DNA from 4 places in the Pseudovibrio sp. Tun.PSC04-5.I4 genome. Region 3 is predicted to be linked to each of the others. Evidence: riboswitches for the same ligand, from Rfam matches in the RefSeq annotation. Region 3 holds a riboswitch; each other region holds the start of a gene.
What was found. A riboswitch is a leader RNA that binds a small molecule or an ion and turns the genes downstream of it on or off. The one in region 3 is predicted to bind cobalamin.

Region 1 (4,793 bases), on a different contig from region 3:
TACACTCAACGATGATGCCATCAGTCGAGATTGCAAGGCCTTCAAATGCGCCTTCTGCAAATGTTGCCAGTTTGTTGAGTTCTTGCTGTTGTTTATTGGAGGTGGAGTTGATTTTGCGCCGCTTTTCGTCATGTTGCAACTTGTCTAGAAACGAGTTGAACAAAGAAGCTAATCGTTCTTGAGGGTCGTCGTCGCGAAGAGGAAGGCGCTCATCCAGCTTGGCGTCATGCCAGACCAACTTACTGATCAGGTTTTCTAACTGATTGGTGGTGTTGACGGTTTGGGGCAAGTTGAGATTGATGGTTCGAAAAAGGCCGGTGTATTTGATGATGGCGAAAACGATGTATCCCGTCATTGCCGCCCAAATGATTGTGAGAGATGCTCCGCTTAACCGGAGGACGAGGTGCTCTGCATTGTAATTGGAGAGGATGTGACCGGCTGGCAGCGCGCTTGTGAAGCCTAAGATTCCAATAATTGAGCCAATGCCAAGACTGCTATACAAAATAATGACGCTATGGGTTTTTGAGGAGTTGTAGATGAAGCGTGCCACTACGACAGACAGAGTAGCACTGGTAAGTGTGAGAACGACTGTCCCTTCTACCGTCAGATGCTGTGCATTGCCGAGTACCGCCGATAAGCCACCTATCATGCTCAATAAAATGGTTGGATACATGATGCGGCGTGATGAGAGAAATGTCAGAAAAACTCCAAGCAGAATGGAGATAGTGATGGCGATCAAGATGTTGAAGATCGCGTTGTTAAGCTCGCCTGAGTAAACACTTGTGGTGCCAACGGAAAATCCAACCCCGCCAATCGCCATCAAAGCAACGCCGGCTTTGATTTGCAGTATATTGTAGCTTTGGGTATTGCGCAGAATGTACTCTGGAAGAGCAGGGGTATTCTTTATGCCTGAGATCAAAATACCGACAAAAGCGAGGACTGTTGCCAACAGAGTTACCGCTGTGCCGCCACCAAATTCGGCAAATCCAACCAAAATTGCTGTGTCTTGATATGTAAGGAGTGTTTCCAGCCCCTGCGCACTGTTTTGGAAGATTGGATAGATGATGCCACCAATGGTGCCCGCCAATAATATAGTCGCTCGTTTGCAAAGGCGATGAGACAGTGGAAGGTAGGTCAACACCGCCACCATTGCTGCTACAACCGCGTGGTGTGCGACTGAATATCCGGTTGTCTCCGATGAGAGCTTAATCTCGGTTGACCATGACAGCAAGCCAGCGAGAATGGGTTCAAAGTGGAGCTGTGTTCCAAATAACAAATATGCACTTGATGTGGTGAAGACCAGCAAGAATGCTCTGTTTAGGAAGTGGGAAGCTCGACCTCGCTCTTGTATGAATAAACTGGAATAGACAACCAGAACGCCCAGAATTCCCAAGCAAAACAGGCCGGTGGACAGAAACGACCACAAAGTTTGTTGCTGAGAGAGAAGCTGGGATTGATTGATGGTTTCGTGCAATAGGGTACTGGCTGGAGCGGCAGAAGAGGCTGCAAAAGCCGCATTGAAAAAAGCTGACATGAGACTGATAAAGCTACCTGAAATGAATAGGGGCAAGAAATGAAACTCGGTGAATTGAATGGGCACTTGGCCACTCCAATACACTTGGGAATAATTGACCGCAATTGTTTCGCATCTCTTAATGAATTTAGAAAAAGGAGTAAGTTATTATTTTTTGATGTATATTTAGGATATTTTGTAGCGTTATTTGAAGTTATCTAAATAATAATTTGAATATTTTATGAATCATCTTGTTTGAAATGTATGTGTTTATTTATATATTGATTTTTAGTAAGTATCTAACCGTATTTATCTAAATTTAGATAGATAATTTACCACGGGTATCAACGGTGTTTCTATCCTTATTTCACAAAGCTAATCGATTAATTTTTTATGCGTTTTTGAGTTGCATTGTGTCTCTTCATATACGCGAGAAACGGCACTAAGGTGATCTCAGGTTATGCAGTGGTCCAGCTTGTTCTTCTATTCCGCCCTTACAGTTCTGCAACCAACTGGTGGTGAGCGTGACAATATTTTGCCGAGCTGGCAAACAAGTCCTACCCGGCATGGCATTATTGAGGCAGTGCAACGAATGAGCCGGCAGAGTAGCCCGGACTATGTAATGTTGGAGGACCGTGTTGCTATCTTCGTTGGAGATGGTGTGCTTTGGGGGATGAGACTGGGGGCGCTGATTTTGCGGTTAATTTCCCAGGGACCGAAGGGACCTTTGAAGACCTTGCAGCCTACTCAAAACAGGTGCGGTCTCACCTCATTGCGGAAGGCCCTCTTTCTGTTGGTCCTAGATATCGTGAATACGCGTATTTGCCTTTGAAGGAGCTGATTGGCTACTTGAGAGCACAGAAATTCCAGATATGGATTATCAGTAGTGGCGATCACGAGGTGGATCGCGCGATGGCAAAGCTGGGTTTTGATGTTCCACGTGATCGCGTCATTGCCCTTTCTGAGCTGGAGATGAAGAAAGCCACCACAGCCCTAAAACACGTTATCTGGGAACGTATTGGCAGGGTGCCTCGTATATTCGTGGGGAGAGCTAAGAACGATAGTGCGCTATTCAACCTTGCCGACAAAGGCCTGAGCACGTTGACAGTTCAAATGAGCGTGCCCGCTAAAGCCTTAAACCAGCCAGTGCTTTCAACCTACGATTTAAAGAGTGATTTGATGAATACCTGGGACTTCGTTCTTTCCCCAAAAACGCATTGGCAAAGGACTTATGCATGGCAGCCGGTTGATCCTGTAGGTTTAACTAAGAATTAATCGCAAAAACTCAGACATTCGTATGATTTATTTAGTTACGTCTTTCCTTCTTTCTAGTTTAATCGATTTAAAAATAACTCTATTGTGTGCTTCTAATTTATTTCAGCAGTTCAGATAGGTAAATTTATTAAATTTGATGAATATCAATGAAGTAATGGGGCGCTCTGATATCTCTGTGTTCAGCTTCGGCTGACACTCGGATGGGGGAGTGTCAACTATCTTAAGGCGTGTACCAACGGGTGCACGCCTCTTTTTTTGCCCAAAATTTTGTTTGGTCTTGCGCTATCTTCAATTTTTGCTTCAGATCTAAATTGCGCCTCGGTTACCGCAAGTGTGTAGCTCTTGGAATTGAAGGTTGTAGTCTGCGTATTTTTCCTTGATATTCGCGGCGTTGGGTTCCGCAGGAGCAAAGCTCCATGGACGAAAAGGGAATGCGGTAGGGATGACCAAATAATGGGCCCGAACCGCAGCTGCCCCCGCAACTGTTACGTGGTGTGTTTTTCATAAAAGCCACTGGAGGAACCCTCTGGGAAGGCGAAATACGCAATAAGCCACAAGCCAGGAAACCTGCCCGACATGACATAAACTCTGCCCTTATGGGCACTATCGCACGGTGGGTGCGGCGAGGAGCATATAATATGCATATTGAACCGGGTTACGTTTCCGCAGCTAAGGTTGCTGCTGCCAATGTGGGCGTTGTTAGCCTCTTTCTCTGGGGGTGCAAACAGCAACTTTCCGAGTTTTTCCAAAAGCCGTTGATGCCAGTTAAAACTCTGCTGGCTGCAGGGTTCTTCTCTCTGTTTATGCAGAGCTTTCATATGAGCGTAGGGCCATCTGAATTGCACTTTGTTGGTGCTATGGCGATGTATCTGACACTTGGCTTTACACCAGTCTTACTTGGATTTGCTGTCGGGCTTTTGTTTCAAGCGATGGTGTTTGATCCGCAGGACCTTTACCACCTCGGCATCAACAGTTTGTCTTTGATGTTGCCGTTGGTTTCCGTTCATTACCTGTCTGGTCGCAAGCTGTTTGCTGAAAAGCTTGCTCAGCGCGTTACCTTTGCTCAGATCCTCAAACTGGATGCCATTTACTACACGGGTGTCACCGGCATGGTCGGCTTCTGGCTGATGATTGGCGAAGTGGCAACACCCTTTACGGCATGGGGTCAGTTTGCACTGTCTTACCTTGCCATTGTTGCACTGGAACCATTTGTAACGTTTGGCGTTGTGAAGGGACTTAAGGCAGTTGAAGACAATGCGATTGTTCAAAAGCTGACTGTGGTTCCGCAGCTGAAATTTGCGTGAATCTGTTCAGCTTAAGAGCTGTTTTTGATCACTAAGACTTTAAAGAGGTGGCTGCGCAGAGCAGTCGCCTTTTTTGCTTAGGCAGACGCTTCGGCTAATGTCGGGATGAATATCCCAAGTCACCAACAAAAAATGGCGGTTTTTAGCGCTGCTGAAGTGTTATGGATTGCCCCTTGGCGCAGCTTCTATTATGAGTGCTCCTCAGAGATTTCTTAGTTTACTCAGATCAGGAGATGCAGGCACCTCATGGCGCGCCAGTTCATCTATCATATGCACGGGGTCTCCAAGGCCTACGGTACAAAAAAAGTCCTCGATAATATCCACCTGTCGTTCTACCCAGATGCGAAAATCGGTATTCTGGGACCTAACGGTGCAGGTAAGTCTACTCTTTTGAAGATCATGGCTGGTCTGGATACAGAGTACAGCGGTGAAGCTTGGGCCGCAGAGGGTGCCAAAATTGGCTACCTGTCGCAGGAGCCGCAGCTGAACGAGGACAAAACCGTTCTTGAAAACGTCATGGAAGGCGTTGCGCACAAACAGGCTATTCTTGATCGCTACAATGAGCTGATGATGAACTACTCTGATGAGACTGCCGATGAAGGCGCTCAGCTGCAGGACGTCATTGATGCGAAGGATCTGTGGAATCTGGAAAGCCAGGTTGAGATGGCAATGGAAGCGCTTCGCTGTCCTCCATCTGACGC
Region 2 (4,793 bases), on a different contig from region 3:
GCGTTTTATCGCGGCGGTAGGCGATAAGAAGTCGGCCCAGCCGCTCCTGCAAGTCTTCAAGGTTTTCAGCAAGGCACAACACGGCCATCACTTCGGAGGCAACGGTAATGTCATACCCGGATTCTGACGGGAACCCGTTACTCACACCGCCAAGGCCGGTCGTGATGGTGCGTATGGCACGGTCATTGATATCTACCACACGGCGCCAGACGATGCGGCGCTGGTCAAGGTCCTCTGCGTTACCCCAGTAAATGTGGTTATCAATCATCGCAGAAAGCAGATTATGCGCAGTCGAGATCGCATGCATGTCTCCGGTGAAATGAAGGTTGATATCCTCCATAGGCACCACTTGTGCATACCCGCCGCCAGCAGCTCCGCCCTTCATGCCAAAACAAGGCCCCAGAGAAGGTTCACGCAGGCAAATCGCGGTCTTCAATCCGATGCGGTTGAGCGCATCACCCAGCCCAACTGTTGTCGTCGTTTTACCTTCGCCAGCCGGTGTAGGCGACATGGCAGTCACAAGAATGAGCTTGCCTTGCTTTGGATCAATCGATTCTGGCAATTCATCCAAATTAATCTTTGCTTTGAAGCGACCGTAAGGCTCCAATGCAGCTTCCGGGATGTTCAGATCTTGAGCAATGCGAGCAATGGGATGCATTTCAGCTGCGCGCGCAATTTCAATATCTTTCATGGGAAATCTCCGGAAGGCATAGCCTGAGTAAATCAATGTGCCTCAGAAAAGCACTGTGCTTGACGCTGCTCTACAAAATGTGCGGAGAAAGTGCAAGGTCACATAAGGGTTAGCTAAAATGAAATGTGACGCAGGCTTGTTTCAATGGTTAGCAGAATTGTGGAACTTTCTTGCGGGAATAGTTGTTGGCTATTTCAAATAACCAATCACTACGCTTGCGCCCAAAAACCAAGGCCAGTAGAGCTGATAAGGTTTTCAATTCTGACTACGCATTCGTCGTAGCTTTTTCCGGTTAGGTCCCCCATGTACTTATTTGAAGTTGCTGCGCTTGGCGCTGCTGCCGCTTGGGCTGTGGGAAGCCTTATTTCTGCTAAGCCAGCAGCGCATCTTGGAGCCATTGGCTTTAACTGTGTGCGCATGTGGTTTGTGGTGCTGTTTCTCGGCACCTATGTTTTGGCGACCGGAAGTTGGAGCACTGTTGATTCCAGTCACTCATTTCTTATCTTTATGTCTGGCTTCATTGGCATCTTTATGGGGGATACTCTGTTGTTCCTCACACTCAACAGAATGGGCCCACGTCGAACCGCCATTTTGTTCTCCATGAACGCCCCCATGTCCGCATTGCTCGGCTGGGTATTTTTATCAGAGGAACTACCCTTCCAGGCAATTATCGGAATTTCTATCGTGATAGTTGGCGTTTTGATGGCCATTGCATTCGGTAAACGAAAAGACCAGTTGCACAAATGGGAGAGCATAAAAGGCCCCATTGTCGTTGGTGTTCTGTTCGGCACATTGGCTGCGCTTTCTCAATCCGTTGGATCCATCATCATCCGCCCCGTAATGGCAAGCGGTGCTGATCCCGTCGCTGTGTCCTTAATGCGCTGTACCATTGCTGCATTTGGTTTGCTGGCGCTGTTCTACCTGCCGGGAAGACCATTCAAACTTGCCAATCCAATAAACAAAGAAATTGTAGCCTTGGCTTCACTCTCAGGCGTGCTGGGCATGGGTATTGGGATGACCTTGATCCTCTACGCTCTGAGCGGAGGTGAAGTTGGCATTGTGTCCACACTCTCAGCAACCACACCAGCAATGATGCTGCCCGTGCTCTGGTCTCAAACAAAAGAGTGTCCAGCTGTTGGTGCGTGGGTTGGGGCGGCATTGGTTATTGTTGGCTGCGGATTGCTCTTCATGAGCTAGGCGGCGTGTCACTGTTGCTACCAGAGCTAGAGTTTTACCGTATTGAAATACAATATCTGTGAATTTAGCCCGTTAATAGTCTGATTTGGCGAGCGTGCAGTTCCAGATGCTTGACGGCCCCCATTCTAATCTGATCAATAGAATTGTATTTGGTATTTTTGTCATGTTGGCAAAAATGAAAAGGGAACACGATCCGCATAGCGAAAGCCGTGGCTGCCCCCGCAACTGTGAGCGTAGAGCTGATATCCATTATTGCCACTGACAACAGTGTTTAAAGCTGAGTTGGGAAGGCCGGATATGAGTGATGACGCGCAAGCCAGGAGACCTGCCAAATACAGTCACTCACCCAAAGCGCGGGGCGTGCTGTGGGGCGGTACTCCGTTCAAGTGACATTCACAGTGCGTCTGGGCACAAAACCGTTCCTCCTGTTTTTCAGTGGGTCGGGATTGCTGTGTCCGGATATGCACAATGCAAGCAACAGCATGGCATCCAACAGATGCTGTGAATGGTGGACACGACTGTGCGTTTACAAACTCAATACTCAGCTGCGCTGAAATCCAGCGCCGCATTCATTGCGCTCCTCAGCACAATTGCAACCGGCAAAGCAGAGGAGGTTCTGCTCGATGACGTGATCGTCACCGCAAATCGGTATGAGACAGAAGCAGGAAAAACAGGCTCCACCACTATCGTGGTGACAGAAGAAGAGCTGGAAGAAGATGGCTCCGTCTTCGTGCAGGAGTATCTCGCAAAACTGCCGGGTCTCTCTTTTACTCAAAATGGCGGTGCAGGCAAAAAAAGCACAATCACCCTTCGTGGTATGTCGTCGCGCTACATTAAAGTTCTGGTAGACGGCATCGATATCTCCGACCCATCCGGGCCGCAGGTTTCAACTAGGTTGGAACATCTTCTTCTCGCCGATGTTGAACGGATTGAGGTGCTGAAGGGCTCTCAAAGCGCGCTGTATGGCGGCCAAGCGGTTGCAGGTGTCATAAATATCATGACAAAGCGTGCACCTGCCGGAACTGTAAAACAGAACGCTCAGGTGGAAGCTGGCGCTTATAAAACCTTTAAAGCATTCTACGGATTACAAGCCGCAACGGATCGCTCTGATATAGCCATCAGCGCAGAACATTTTCGAACAGAAGGGTTCAGTGCTCAAACTCCAAAGGGAGGCCCAGCTGATATGGATGGATATGAGAACACAACTCTGTCAGCGCGTGGCTCATTTGATGCGACCGACAATCTGAATATCTACTTTTCTGTACGCGGTGCTAAGGGGATTTCAGAAATTGATGGCTATAACGATCCAGATCGTCACGATGAAATGCTCTATCGACAAATCTCAGGGAAACTGGGAGCAAACATTCTCTGGCTGTCAGATCAAGTAACGAGTGATGTCTCGGTAGAGACTACGGATATAAAACGAGAACAAGACTATGCCAAAGCGGGCAAAGCAAACAGTGTTTTTGAGGGGGCTAGGTTAAAATTTGCTCTCCAAAATGACTTGGAAGTCAGTGATCGAGTGACCTTCAATTTGGGTGCCGACTGGATGCGCGAAACGGCAAGAGGTCAGGATGAAGCAAGGTTAGCAGGTGGCTTTGTTCAGGCTCTTATAGAGCCAGTTGATGGGCTCAACTTGGCGGCGTCAGCACGAGTGGATAACCACAGTGAATTCGGGAACTATTGGTCAGGCCGACTAACCGCATCCTATCAAATTTTAGAAAATACACGCCTTCACTCCAGCTTTGGAAATGGATTCAGAGCCCCCTCTCTTTACGAGCTTTACAACCCAGAATATGGCAATGAAAGCCTTGAGCCGGAAACTAGTCTGAGTTTTGATCTTGGAATTGAGCTAGGTTGGTTTGGTGATAAAATCAAAACTTCAGCAACCTACTTTGACATTCTGACAAATAACCTGATTGTCTACCATGATTTTGGAACTGTGAGTGATCCCTACAAAGGTGAATATAGGCAGATTACCGGAACATCTCGCAGTCAAGGGATAGAGCTTGGTGCCAGCTATGCCCCCGTCGAAAACCTACGCCTTTCCAGTGCATACACCTACACATGGGCAACCGAAGACGGTGGCAAGCGCCGGGACAGGGTTCCACTACATGACCTTAACGTTGCAGTGAGTTATGACCCGACAGAAGACATCACGCTTAACGTCAATGGGAACTTTATCGCAGGTCTCACCGACAAGGGCAAAGATATGAAAGATACATTCTTACTCGGAGCAAAAGCCTCTTACGATGTGACCGAGGAAGTGGAAGTCTATGTTCGCGGTGAAAACCTTCTAAATCAGCGATATGAGCGTATCAAAGGCTATCAGACGTCCGGTCTGGCAGTTTATGCTGGTCTGCGTGCAAGTTTCTGATTAAAAAGGCCGTCCGGTTTCAGCTCCTTCTCGAAAGCCTGTGCTAAGTTCGGGAAGGAGCTGGCGAACCGTTGGACGGGTCTCTTTTCAAGGTCATGATGCGAAACAAAATAAAAAAAACCGTGCAGGCAGCACTGCTGATATTGCTCAGCATCAGCGCTACCCCCGCGCGTGCAGACCGGCTAGAGACACGCTATCCTGAGCGCGTTGTTTCCATGAATCTTTGCACCGACCAGTTTGCCATGTTGCTTGCCAGCGAGAGGCAGCTCATTTCAGTTTCCAAACTTGCGTCCAATCCGATGCTGTCTGTTATGAGTGAAGCTGCCAAACGCTATCCGGTGAATTTTGGGGGAGCGGAAGAAATCTATCTGATGAACCCTGACCTGGTCATCGCTGGCACATACACCAACCAAACCACGGTCGAGCTACTACGTGGCTTGGGTATAGAAGTGGTACAGGTTCCTCCGGTTCGCACCATCAATGATATTGCATCAGAATTGCGCAGACTGGGAGGGCTTTTGGGTCGCC
Region 3 (4,793 bases):
GACGGACTTCATACCCCTATGCGGTGTATCAACATGCTGAGTTGGCGAAATCAGCCCCACCGTCATGCTTATTCTCCCCAAAAAGCAGTTGCGAGCTTTTTGATTGCTTTGATGTTGCGTGGTCCTGGCGTGGCCTCAACATATTCCAGCACAACAAAGCGGTCGTTCCTCACGGCATCGAGGTTTGCGAAGGCTGGGTTGATCATCATGAACTCACGCTTTTGCGCAGCTGTTACTTCACCGTAGTTGACGATTACGATTACTTCTGGATTGGCATCCACCACAGCTTCCCAAGTGACCTTGGCCCAACTTTTGTCCAGTGTGTCCATAACATTGCGCCCACCGGCAGCTTCAATGAGTGCTGTTGGCATGGCGTAACGGCCTGCTGTAAAAGGAGAATCCTCTCCACTGTCGTAAACGAAGACGTTGATTGGAGTATCACCGGTTTTTAAACTAACATTGAACTGAGCAAGATCTGCACGGTAACCAGCAACCAGCTCTTCTGCTTTTTCCTCTACCCCGAAAATACGGCCCAGATTGCGGATGTCGTTGTACATGTCATCAATGCTGACCTTGGGCTTCTTACCAATATGGATGCAGCTTTCGGTCAGCTCATAAACTTTGATGCCAAAGGGGGCGAGGGTTTTTGGCGTGACTTCGCCGCCAACCTTCATTCCGTAGTTCCAACCTGCAAAGTAAAAATCGGCATCTGCGCCAATCAGAACTTCTTTGGTTGGGTAACGTTCAGAAAGCTCAGGCAACTCAGTCACATTCTCCCGCATTTCTTCATCCAGCGTTTTCCAGCCTGAAATGCCAGTGTAACCGACCATACGGTCTCTCAGACCCAGTACCAGCATCATCTCGGTGAGGTTTACATCATTGGAAACAGCACGCTGCGGAGGAGCTTCAAACGTTACTTCCCGGCTACAGCTCTTTACGGTTGTTTCTGCCATTGCTACTGAAGGCGCCAGCAAGAGAGAAAGAGCAAGTACAAAGCGTTTCATCGTGATTATCCTTGGGAATTCAATTTGTAAGTAAAATGAGGAAGCCCTGACTTGGAGAGCTGCTCAAAACTGGCATCAACTTGAAACGCCTGAGAAACGACGGTTTCTGTAAGCACCTGTGTTGGAGGACCGAAACAGAGTGCATGCCCTTTTTTTAAAACCAGAATGTCATCACACACCAGTGCTGCTATGTTGAGATCATGCAGGCTGGTAACAATGGTGAGGTTCAGCGATCTGATCAGCTCTATAATCTCCAACTGATGACGGATATCGAGGTGATTGGTGGGTTCATCCAACACCAGCACCTGCGGTTCCTGTGTTAACGCACGGGCGACCATTACCCGCTGGCGCTCTCCACCAGAGAGCGTACCAAAGCGTCTACCTGCTAAATCCTGTAGGTCCAGCCTGTTCAGAGCGTTGGAAATGATCTGCGCATCCTTGGCACCGTTGTTGACCAGTCCGACACGGTAAGGATTGCGGCCTAAACTGACGATCTCCCGCACATTGAGTGAGAAATCCGTTGGCTGCTCCTGTAGCACTGCAGCAACGCGTTGCGCTGCCACACGAGGTGACAGGGACCAGATATCTTCATCACCTATGAACACACGGCCCGAGACAGGACGGTTGAAGCGGTACAACATGCGCAGCAGTGTAGATTTGCCTGCGCCATTGGCCCCAACAACGCCCAGCACACGTCCAGCCCCCACCTCAAAACTGAGAGGATGCAGAAGGAGAGGGGCCCCTTTGCGCGGCGCCCAGCTGGCGTTTTCTACCCGCAAATCGGCAGCGACCATCATGTGTAATCTCTACAAATATGCAGATTATAAGCGTGGATTTTAATCCACCGCCTGAATAACGATGGGACTGTTTGATATGGAAGGACGTATTGGTTCACGTTTTGCTCCGCGTATATGCGGGGGCACAAGGGAACCAGTCTTATAAACGGCAAAAGCCACTGCAAACATCTTGGTCTCCTTCCGGGATACCCCGCCCGGGTTGGGTTGACATTAAGATGGCAGGTCTCCTGACTTGCGGGTCGAAGCGTCACCAGCCTTCCCAAGTGCACGCACTCAGTGGCTTTGTTGGTTATGCTCACCGCTTACAGTTGCGGGGGCAGTCACGGAATCAGCGCCTGTTGGCTACACCTCACCGTGTTCCCTTTTCATCCTGAATTATTGCCTTTGGCATTCAGGAACCATCGGCGCGGATAATGTAGAGTGCGCAAAATGATTGCAAGTGATATTTAGTTGAGAAGGAAAGTTCCACCGTCCTATCAATGCATAGATAGGATCAAAAGTGAGTACACAAATCATCACGTCTGACGTCCGCAAGCTACGAAGACCGTGAGGTAGACCGTGAAATTTCAACGAACTTTTTTGAAAGAGCATGCTGAGGTGTATCAAAAAAATCTTTTGCTGGTTGATGCTCAACGACTTCGCCGTTGTCCATAACGACGATCTCATCTGCCAGTTGTGCCAGAGTCTGTAAGTCGTGGGAAATGATCAATATGCCTAGGTTAAGCTTTTTACGAATATCACGGATGAGCGAGACAACCTTTTCCTGCGTTACTAAATCAAGAGCTGATAATGGCTCATCTAGAATCAGATATTTCGGCTTTACGGCCAAGGCACGAGCGAGTGCTATACGTTGACATTGACCTCCTGACAGCTGATGAGGTCGCTTTTTCTCACAATGCTGTTCTAATCCCACCATCTGAAGCAGGTTTTGAGCCGCTTCCAACCGTTCTGCGCGTGGCAGTTTGTGGATGGCCTTCAAGGGTTCGCAGATAATATCCAGAGCATTAAGAAAGGGGCTTAAAGCTGCAAAAGGATCCTGCCACATATAATGGATCAGATGCCCGGTTTTGCTCAGCTGTGGTTGAAAATTCTGCCCATTCATAAACAGACTGTTCTTGGGTACAGGGATTATACCCGTCATGGCTTTGGCCAGAGTAGATTTACCACACCCGGAACGGCCGATCAGACCGGTTACTTTGGAGGGATGAAGTACCAAATTCACGTTGGACAGGATTTGAGCGGCGCCAAATGCAATGGACAGGTTCTTAACACGAATGGTCATAGTTGAAGCCTCTCCATAGCCTGCGTAATTTCTGTGGTGACCTCATGGCACCCATGAACGAACGGTTGGTTCAAATCGCATGTATCGACAATATGTCCCCCATCCATCACCAGAACAGACGAACATGTTTGCCGAACAATCCGAAGGTCATGGCTTACGAAAAGGAGAGCAGAACCCGTTTCTTGCAGAACCACATCCAATGCTTCCAGCGTTTCATATTCCGTGATTACATCAAGCCCTGTGGTTGGTTCATCGGCAATCAATACGGTCGGCTTCATGATAAGAGCCATAGCCATCATAACCCGTTGCTTCATACCTCCACTCAAAGCGCTGGGGTATTGGTTCAGGCAACGTTTTGGGAGGCTCAAAGCATCAAGAGACTGGGAAATGACCTGATGAGCTTCTTGTCTTGATAGGAATGCTTTTTTAGTAATTTCCAACAATTGTGTCTCTATCATCAAACTTGGATGTAAAGCACTGCCGGGGCTCTGGAAAATGCAGAAAATCCCAGTTCCTCGGGTCTTCAACCTCTCGCGAGGAGATAAATCCAAAAGGCTCTGATCACAGAACTGAATTGAGCCAGAGGATACTTTTAGTGGTGCCCGCAAGGCCCCTGTTATGGCATGGCAGGTAACAGACTTTCCGCAGCCAGATTTCCCGATCAACCCCAGCCTCTGGCCAACATGTAGATCGAAGCTAATGTTCTCAATCAGATTGGTCATTTGACTGGCATTGGTTGAAACCGTCAAATTTTGAACTTGAAGAAGTTTATCGATCACCATTGGTAGGGCTTCCTTTTGTCCAGCTGAAAGCGAATTCCTTCTCCAACCAGATTAAAGCTCAGCACTGCAAGAATGATGACGAGCCCGGGAGCCAGAACCACTCCCGGTCGCTCTGCGAAAAATGGTCTTGCCTCATTGAGCATCGCGCCCCATTCAGCGGCGGGTGGCTGGGCACCAAGGCCCAAAAAGCTCAGGGATGCTAAGACAAGCAATAAGGACGCCATTTCCAGACTGATAACGACAAGTAGAGGAGGCAAGATTTGTGGAAAGATGTGCCGGATAACAATACTCATGGGCTTCTGTCCGCACTGGCGGGATGCAAGCACGTAATCCTTTGATGCAGCATCTAAGGTCAGTGTGCGAATGAGACGGGCAAGACTAGGCCACCATGCAAGAGCGACCCCTATAACCGCTGAGGTTAAGGATGCGCCAAGATATCCAATAATCGCCAAGGCGAAGACAAGCGTCGGGAATGCTAAAAATATGTCCGCCACACGCATCAAAATCGCATCAATCCAACCGCCCATGAGCGCACTGACCAATCCCACAGGAAGTGCGAGAGACAGTATGAGACCTGCTGTTGCCAACGCCGTTCCTAGGGATAAGGCAGTGCCAGATATCAGGCGAGAAAGAATGCAACGGCCTAGATGATCCGTTCCCAACGGATAAGTTAGGCTTGGGGAGCCTAGCCGATGGAGAAGGTCAATTTGATTGGGTGGGTTTGGAGCAAATGCGTCTCCGCCAATCGCAATGGTGATAAAGACGCATAAGAGTATGCATCCAAAAATGAAGCTTGTTTTGCCCCTGATCAGTCGTGTTACGCGTGATATGGAGAAGGGTGATGAGGTGTCAACGTAAGCCATGTTCACCCTTTATAACTTGCGGCATGAGCCAGTAATTTGCCAGATCCGCAGCAAAGTTTGTGATG
Region 4 (4,793 bases), on a different contig from region 3:
GGGAGCTACCGTCACAGCCAGATAGTCCTCTGGCATTGCATAGGTATGACCTGCCTTGGATTTATTAATGAGCCGCGGTTCTGAAATCGCGCTGGTTTCAGGGTGAGGTGTTTGTTCTGCAGAGGCACTGGCAAGGGCCGGAGAGAGAAATAACGCGGCCAATATGGCAGACGTGTGAGCCCAGGCCTTGCGTGAACAGACCGGGCCTGTGACTGGAACTTGAATACTCATAGCTGGCTCCCTGACATTTACGCAGCAACTATTCCCGTGAGGGGGGCCTAATTAAAATACCTTTTGATAGTAAGATTTAGGATTACTGATGTTCCTAATGCTACACCTAAGGTAAGTTACGTCGAATATATTATTAGTATCCGTATTTACTTTGAGTATCTATGCCATAAGAAGTGTATATAAATTATACTGCTCGTTTTTATACTTTAATCTTATTTACTAATAATTAGGTAAAATTTTCAATGTATTGTTTTGCAGTGTCAAATTGCTTTTATCTGAAATATCATCGTTAAATTTATCACCTATAAAAATGACATTATTTTTTGATCAGGGGGCTTAAATGGCTATGACCTCAACGGGTTTGAGTTGATAAGCAAGAGGGGGTAAGCGCATAACGTGTAGGGCTTACCCGCATTTGCTGGGAAGATAAGCTGGCTATGAATTTTTGAAATAATCTTAAGGGTCCCCTAGAATTTGGGGTGTCGTCCTAGCGCTATTATCCCGGATAAGCCGTGCAATGCGAACATTCTTTTTGCAGCGACGTGGAATGCATCTCTTCGTGTGCGGAAAATTGTCTTGCCTAAGAGAGCGCCGTGTCTGCGGCCATCAGCTGTTGAGGGGCCGTGAATTCGCTGCGTGTGAGCATTGTTTTTGTTTGTTTTGAAGGATAGACGCAGCTGTGGTCCATTTGTGAAAAAGCGCTGGACATAATGTACTGGGAGATTTTGAGAGAAGAGTGGCTCCCCGGGCCGGACTCGAACCAGCGACCAAGCGGTTAACAGCCGCTTGCTCTACCACTGAGCTACCGGGGAACAAATACTCTTGCCAGTATGGCTGCAATCAAAGAAGTGGCTCCCCGAGCCGGACTCGAACCAGCGACCAAGCGGTTAACAGCCGCTTGCTCTACCACTGAGCTACCGGGGATCACAATGATCTTGCCGTATCGACAACAAACGAAAAAGAATGGCTCCCCGGGCCGGACTCGAACCAGCGACCAAGCGGTTAACAGCCGCTTGCTCTACCACTGAGCTACCGGGGAATAATCACCCTTGCGAGTTATCCTCGCCGTTTGTGTGAAGAGGCTTTTACAGAGGCATATCGGGTTTGCCAAGCCTGTTTTTTGGGGAAACTAGAGTTTGTTGACAGTTTACTGCGTTTTTTATTGAGATATCCAAGAGGGTTAGCTGGAAAACCCAGAAAACCACGGTATTTCAGGGTCTGGGAAACAGGTGGTGTTGGAATTATCACAAAGGCAATTGACAGAAAGGGGCATGGCACCGCAAACTTAGCGGCAACACTTCAGTATCTTTACCTGGGTGCCCTTGCGGTGCTTTATGGGAAGGATGAAACGGGAATGCGGTTCCATAAATTTGGAGTATGCCGCAGCTGCCCCCGCAACTGTAAGCGGTGAGACCATGACCTTAAGCCACTGGCATCGATGCTGGGAAGGTGGTTGTGTTTGATTGAACCGTGAGCCAGGAGACCGGCTGGAGATTGATTTTGACATAACACGGCTGTCGGGTGGACGGCGAAGGGTGCTGATGACGAACCTATACCTGCCCTTAAACGGGGCAGACGATATGCTTATTCCCAATCCTTGCAAAGCTTATGCTTTCGCTTGTGTGATGGCGGCCTAGTTTTTATGGTGCATCACGGCGGCAGAGAGATGATCTGCCATGCCCTTGTTACGGGCGGAGCTCGGAGCGGGAAGAGCGCATATGCGGAAAAGCTGATTGTGCAAAGCGGACGCAAGCCCACCTACATTGCTACGGGTCAAGCCTTTGACCGGGAAATGGAGCAGCGGATTGCGGCGCACAAAGATCAACGCGGACCCTTGTGGGAGACCCATGAGGAGCCGCTGGAGCTTGTGCACGCACTTGAACAGGCCGCACAGAGTGAACGTGCGATCCTGGTGGATTGCCTGACGCTGTGGCTCTCCAACCTCATGCATGCGCAGCGAGACTGGGCTGTGGAGCTTAATGCGCTGGAGCGTGTTTTGGCGGAGCTGCCTTGTCCTGTTGTTTTTGTTGGCAATGAAGTTGGTATGGGCATTGTGCCTGAAAATGCGCTGGCCCGTGCGTTTCGTGATGAGGCTGGCCGCCTCAATCAGCGCATGGCCGAGCTTTGCCATTATGTTGTGTTTGTTGCTGCTGGTCAGCCGTTACAGTTGAAGCCTGCCTTATCCCCGGAGATTAAACTATGAGTTTTGAATTTACAGCTGCGCCGAAGAAAATCCCTGCTGTCATCATCACGGGTTTCCTTGGAGCTGGTAAAACCACTCTGGTCCGCAACCTGTTGATGAAGGCGAAAGACAAGCGCATTGCGCTGATCGTCAACGAATTTGGTGAAATGGGCTTTGATGGCTCACTGGTGAATGGCTGTGCGGACCCTGAGTGTGCTGCTGATGAAGTGGTGGAGCTGGCAAATGGCTGCATTTGCTGCACCGTGGCCGATGATTTTTTGCCAACTATGGAAATGCTGCTTGAACGCAAGCCAGCACCAGACGTGATTGTGATTGAAACATCCGGCCTTGCGTTGCCTCAGCCCTTGGTGCGTGCTTTCAACTGGCCCTCCGTTAAGCCACGCGTCACCGTAGACAGCGTTGTCACCGTTGTGGATGCGCCTGCGGTTGCTGTTGGCAAGGTGGCCTCCGATGAAGAGGCTGTTGCTGCACAGCGCGCTGCTGATGAGGCGCTGGACCATGAAAGCCCGATTGAAGAGCTGTTTACAGATCAGCTGACCTGCGCTGACCTTGTTGTGCTTTCCAAGGCTGATCTTCTGGATGAGGCTGGACTGGCTGCTGTGAGAGCCTCCATAGGCGCGCGCTTGCGGGACGGAGTTGAGATTGTTGCAGCCTCCCACGGTGAGTTGGCGCTTGATGTGCTGCTGGGCCGGGATTGCGGCGCAGAAGACGATATGGCCTTGCGCAGTGCCCACCATGAAACACAACATGCTCACGACCACGACCATCATCATGAACATTCACATGATGATTTTGAGAGCATCGTTTTGCCAGTGCGCAGTTTTGCCTCTCTAGAGGAGGCCAAACTGCAAGTTGAGGCGGCTATGAAAATCTCCGGTATCCTGCGCATCAAAGGCAGTGTTGTTGTTGAGGGTAAGAGTGCGCCTGTTTTGGTGCAGGCGGTTGGCCCGCGTGTTGAAGCTTGGTTTGCGACTGGCAGTGAAAGCCACAGCAAGCTGGTTGTTATCGGCCTTGCCGGGTTTGACCAAGGCGCTGCACAAGCGGTGCTTGGTGTGACTGAGACGGTTTAGAACATATGCATGTACTTGTCGGACAATCGCGCCGATTGGATGAAGGCGAGGAAGCCGTCAATCTGGGGCAAACGCCTGCGGATGTGGTGTTCCTTTCTGCCGCTGATACAGAACTGGCTGGTCTTGCGTCTGCTCATGCACTGCATGAGGACTACACGCTTCGTCTCGCCAGTTTTCTGGCGCTGTCGCATCCATACTCGGTTGATCTTTACGTTGAGCAGACCGTGCAGGCTTCCAAGCTGGTTGTGGTGCGGTTGCTGGGCGGTGTTGAGTATTGGCGGTACGGTGTTGAGCGGTTGGAGGCAGTTGCCCGTGCTGAAGGTGTAAAGCTTGTTCTGTTGCCCGGTGATGACAAGTGGGACGCAGAGCTAGTAGGGAGGTCCACCGTTCCTGTGGAGGCTGCTAAGACCCTGTGGCGCTATTTGATTGAGGGTGGACCGGAGAACTTCTCCGGTGCTTTGCAGTACGCTGCACATCTTGCAGGCGTTGCTGAGGGCCTGCCCGAGATACCCAAGCCGCTGCCGCGTGTTGGTTTGTTGTTACAGGGCCATGCGCTGCCAAGCCTTGCGGATGTGAAAGCCAGTTGGGTCAACCCGGATGCTCCTGTTGCGGCCATCGTGTTTTACCGTGCGCTTTACCAAAGCGGTGCGACTGATCCAGTGTTTGCATTGTGCCATGAGTTGCAGGCGCAGGGAATAAATCCGCTGCCAATTTATGTGGCGAGCCTGAAGCAAGTAGAATGCGCCGCCGTTGTCACCGACCTGTTTGAACAGTGCGCTCCTGATGTGGTTTTGAACGCAACTGCCTTTGCGCTTTCCAAAGCGGGGCAGGCGCATTCTGGTACCATTCTGGATGCGCCGGGTGCATGTGTTCTGCAAATCGTATTGTCATCCTCCTCGGAAGATGGTTGGCGTGAAAGCGATCAGGGTCTTTCTGCTCGTGACCTTGCCATGCATGTTGTTTTGCCAGAGCTGGATGGCCGGTTGTTGACCCGCGCGATCTCCTTCAAAGAGGAAGGCGGATACGACGACAAGACCCAGAGCACGCTGGTTCGGTTTGTACCAAAATATGACCGCGTGGCGTTTGTTTCCAAACTTGCAGGCAATTGGGCGCGGCTTCGACATAAAAACGCAAAAAAACGCAAAATCGGCCTGATCCTTGCAAACTATCCTAATAAGGACGGTCGCATTGCAAACGGTGTTGGTTTGGATACGCCCGCCTCGTGTGTTGAATTGCTTTCAGCTATGGGCGCAGAAGGCTATGACGTTTCTGGCGCACCTACCAGCTCT

Region 1: another riboswitch for cobalamin. It lies ahead of BLS62_RS23830 (energy-coupling factor ABC transporter permease); the one in region 3 lies ahead of BLS62_RS00340 (ABC transporter ATP-binding protein).
Region 2: another riboswitch for cobalamin. It lies ahead of BLS62_RS10225 (TonB-dependent receptor plug domain-containing protein); the one in region 3 lies ahead of BLS62_RS00340 (ABC transporter ATP-binding protein).
Region 4: another riboswitch for cobalamin. It lies ahead of cobU (bifunctional adenosylcobinamide kinase/adenosylcobinamide-phosphate guanylyltransferase); the one in region 3 lies ahead of BLS62_RS00340 (ABC transporter ATP-binding protein).

What each region holds. Positions count from the first base shown of each region.
Region 1 is NZ_FNLB01000006.1:3,991,487-3,996,279, forward strand. Features, by position in the region: gene BLS62_RS23820 (putative bifunctional diguanylate cyclase/phosphodiesterase) at 1-1,534, opposite strand, end outside; gene BLS62_RS23825 (HAD family hydrolase) at 2,180-2,788, shown strand; cobalamin riboswitch at 3,165-3,378, shown strand; gene BLS62_RS23830 (energy-coupling factor ABC transporter permease) at 3,427-4,092, shown strand; gene ettA (energy-dependent translational throttle protein EttA) at 4,339-4,793, shown strand, end outside.
Region 2 is NZ_FNLB01000006.1:1,124,107-1,128,899, forward strand. Features, by position in the region: gene BLS62_RS10215 (formate--tetrahydrofolate ligase) at 1-691, opposite strand, end outside; gene BLS62_RS10220 (DMT family transporter) at 995-1,888, shown strand; cobalamin riboswitch at 2,022-2,236, shown strand; gene BLS62_RS10225 (TonB-dependent receptor plug domain-containing protein) at 2,409-4,265, shown strand; gene BLS62_RS10230 (ABC transporter substrate-binding protein) at 4,337-4,793, shown strand, end outside.
Region 3 is NZ_FNLB01000001.1:67,686-72,478, reverse strand. Features, by position in the region: gene BLS62_RS00350 (FecCD family ABC transporter permease) at 1-12, opposite strand, end outside; gene BLS62_RS00345 (ABC transporter substrate-binding protein) at 69-1,004, opposite strand; gene BLS62_RS00340 (ABC transporter ATP-binding protein) at 1,010-1,798, opposite strand; cobalamin riboswitch at 2,001-2,219, opposite strand; gene BLS62_RS00335 (ABC transporter ATP-binding protein) at 2,337-3,083, opposite strand; gene BLS62_RS00330 (ABC transporter ATP-binding protein) at 3,080-3,865, opposite strand; gene BLS62_RS00325 (ABC transporter permease) at 3,859-4,728, opposite strand; gene BLS62_RS00320 (ABC transporter permease) at 4,715-4,793, opposite strand, start outside.
Region 4 is NZ_FNLB01000006.1:1,920,913-1,925,705, reverse strand. Features, by position in the region: gene BLS62_RS13975 (hypothetical protein) at 1-231, opposite strand, end outside; tRNA gene BLS62_RS13970 (tRNA-Asn) at 969-1,043, opposite strand; tRNA gene BLS62_RS13965 (tRNA-Asn) at 1,081-1,155, opposite strand; tRNA gene BLS62_RS13960 (tRNA-Asn) at 1,196-1,270, opposite strand; cobalamin riboswitch at 1,540-1,738, shown strand; gene cobU (bifunctional adenosylcobinamide kinase/adenosylcobinamide-phosphate guanylyltransferase) at 1,874-2,434, shown strand; gene cobW (cobalamin biosynthesis protein CobW) at 2,431-3,504, shown strand; gene cobN (cobaltochelatase subunit CobN) at 3,510-4,793, shown strand, end outside.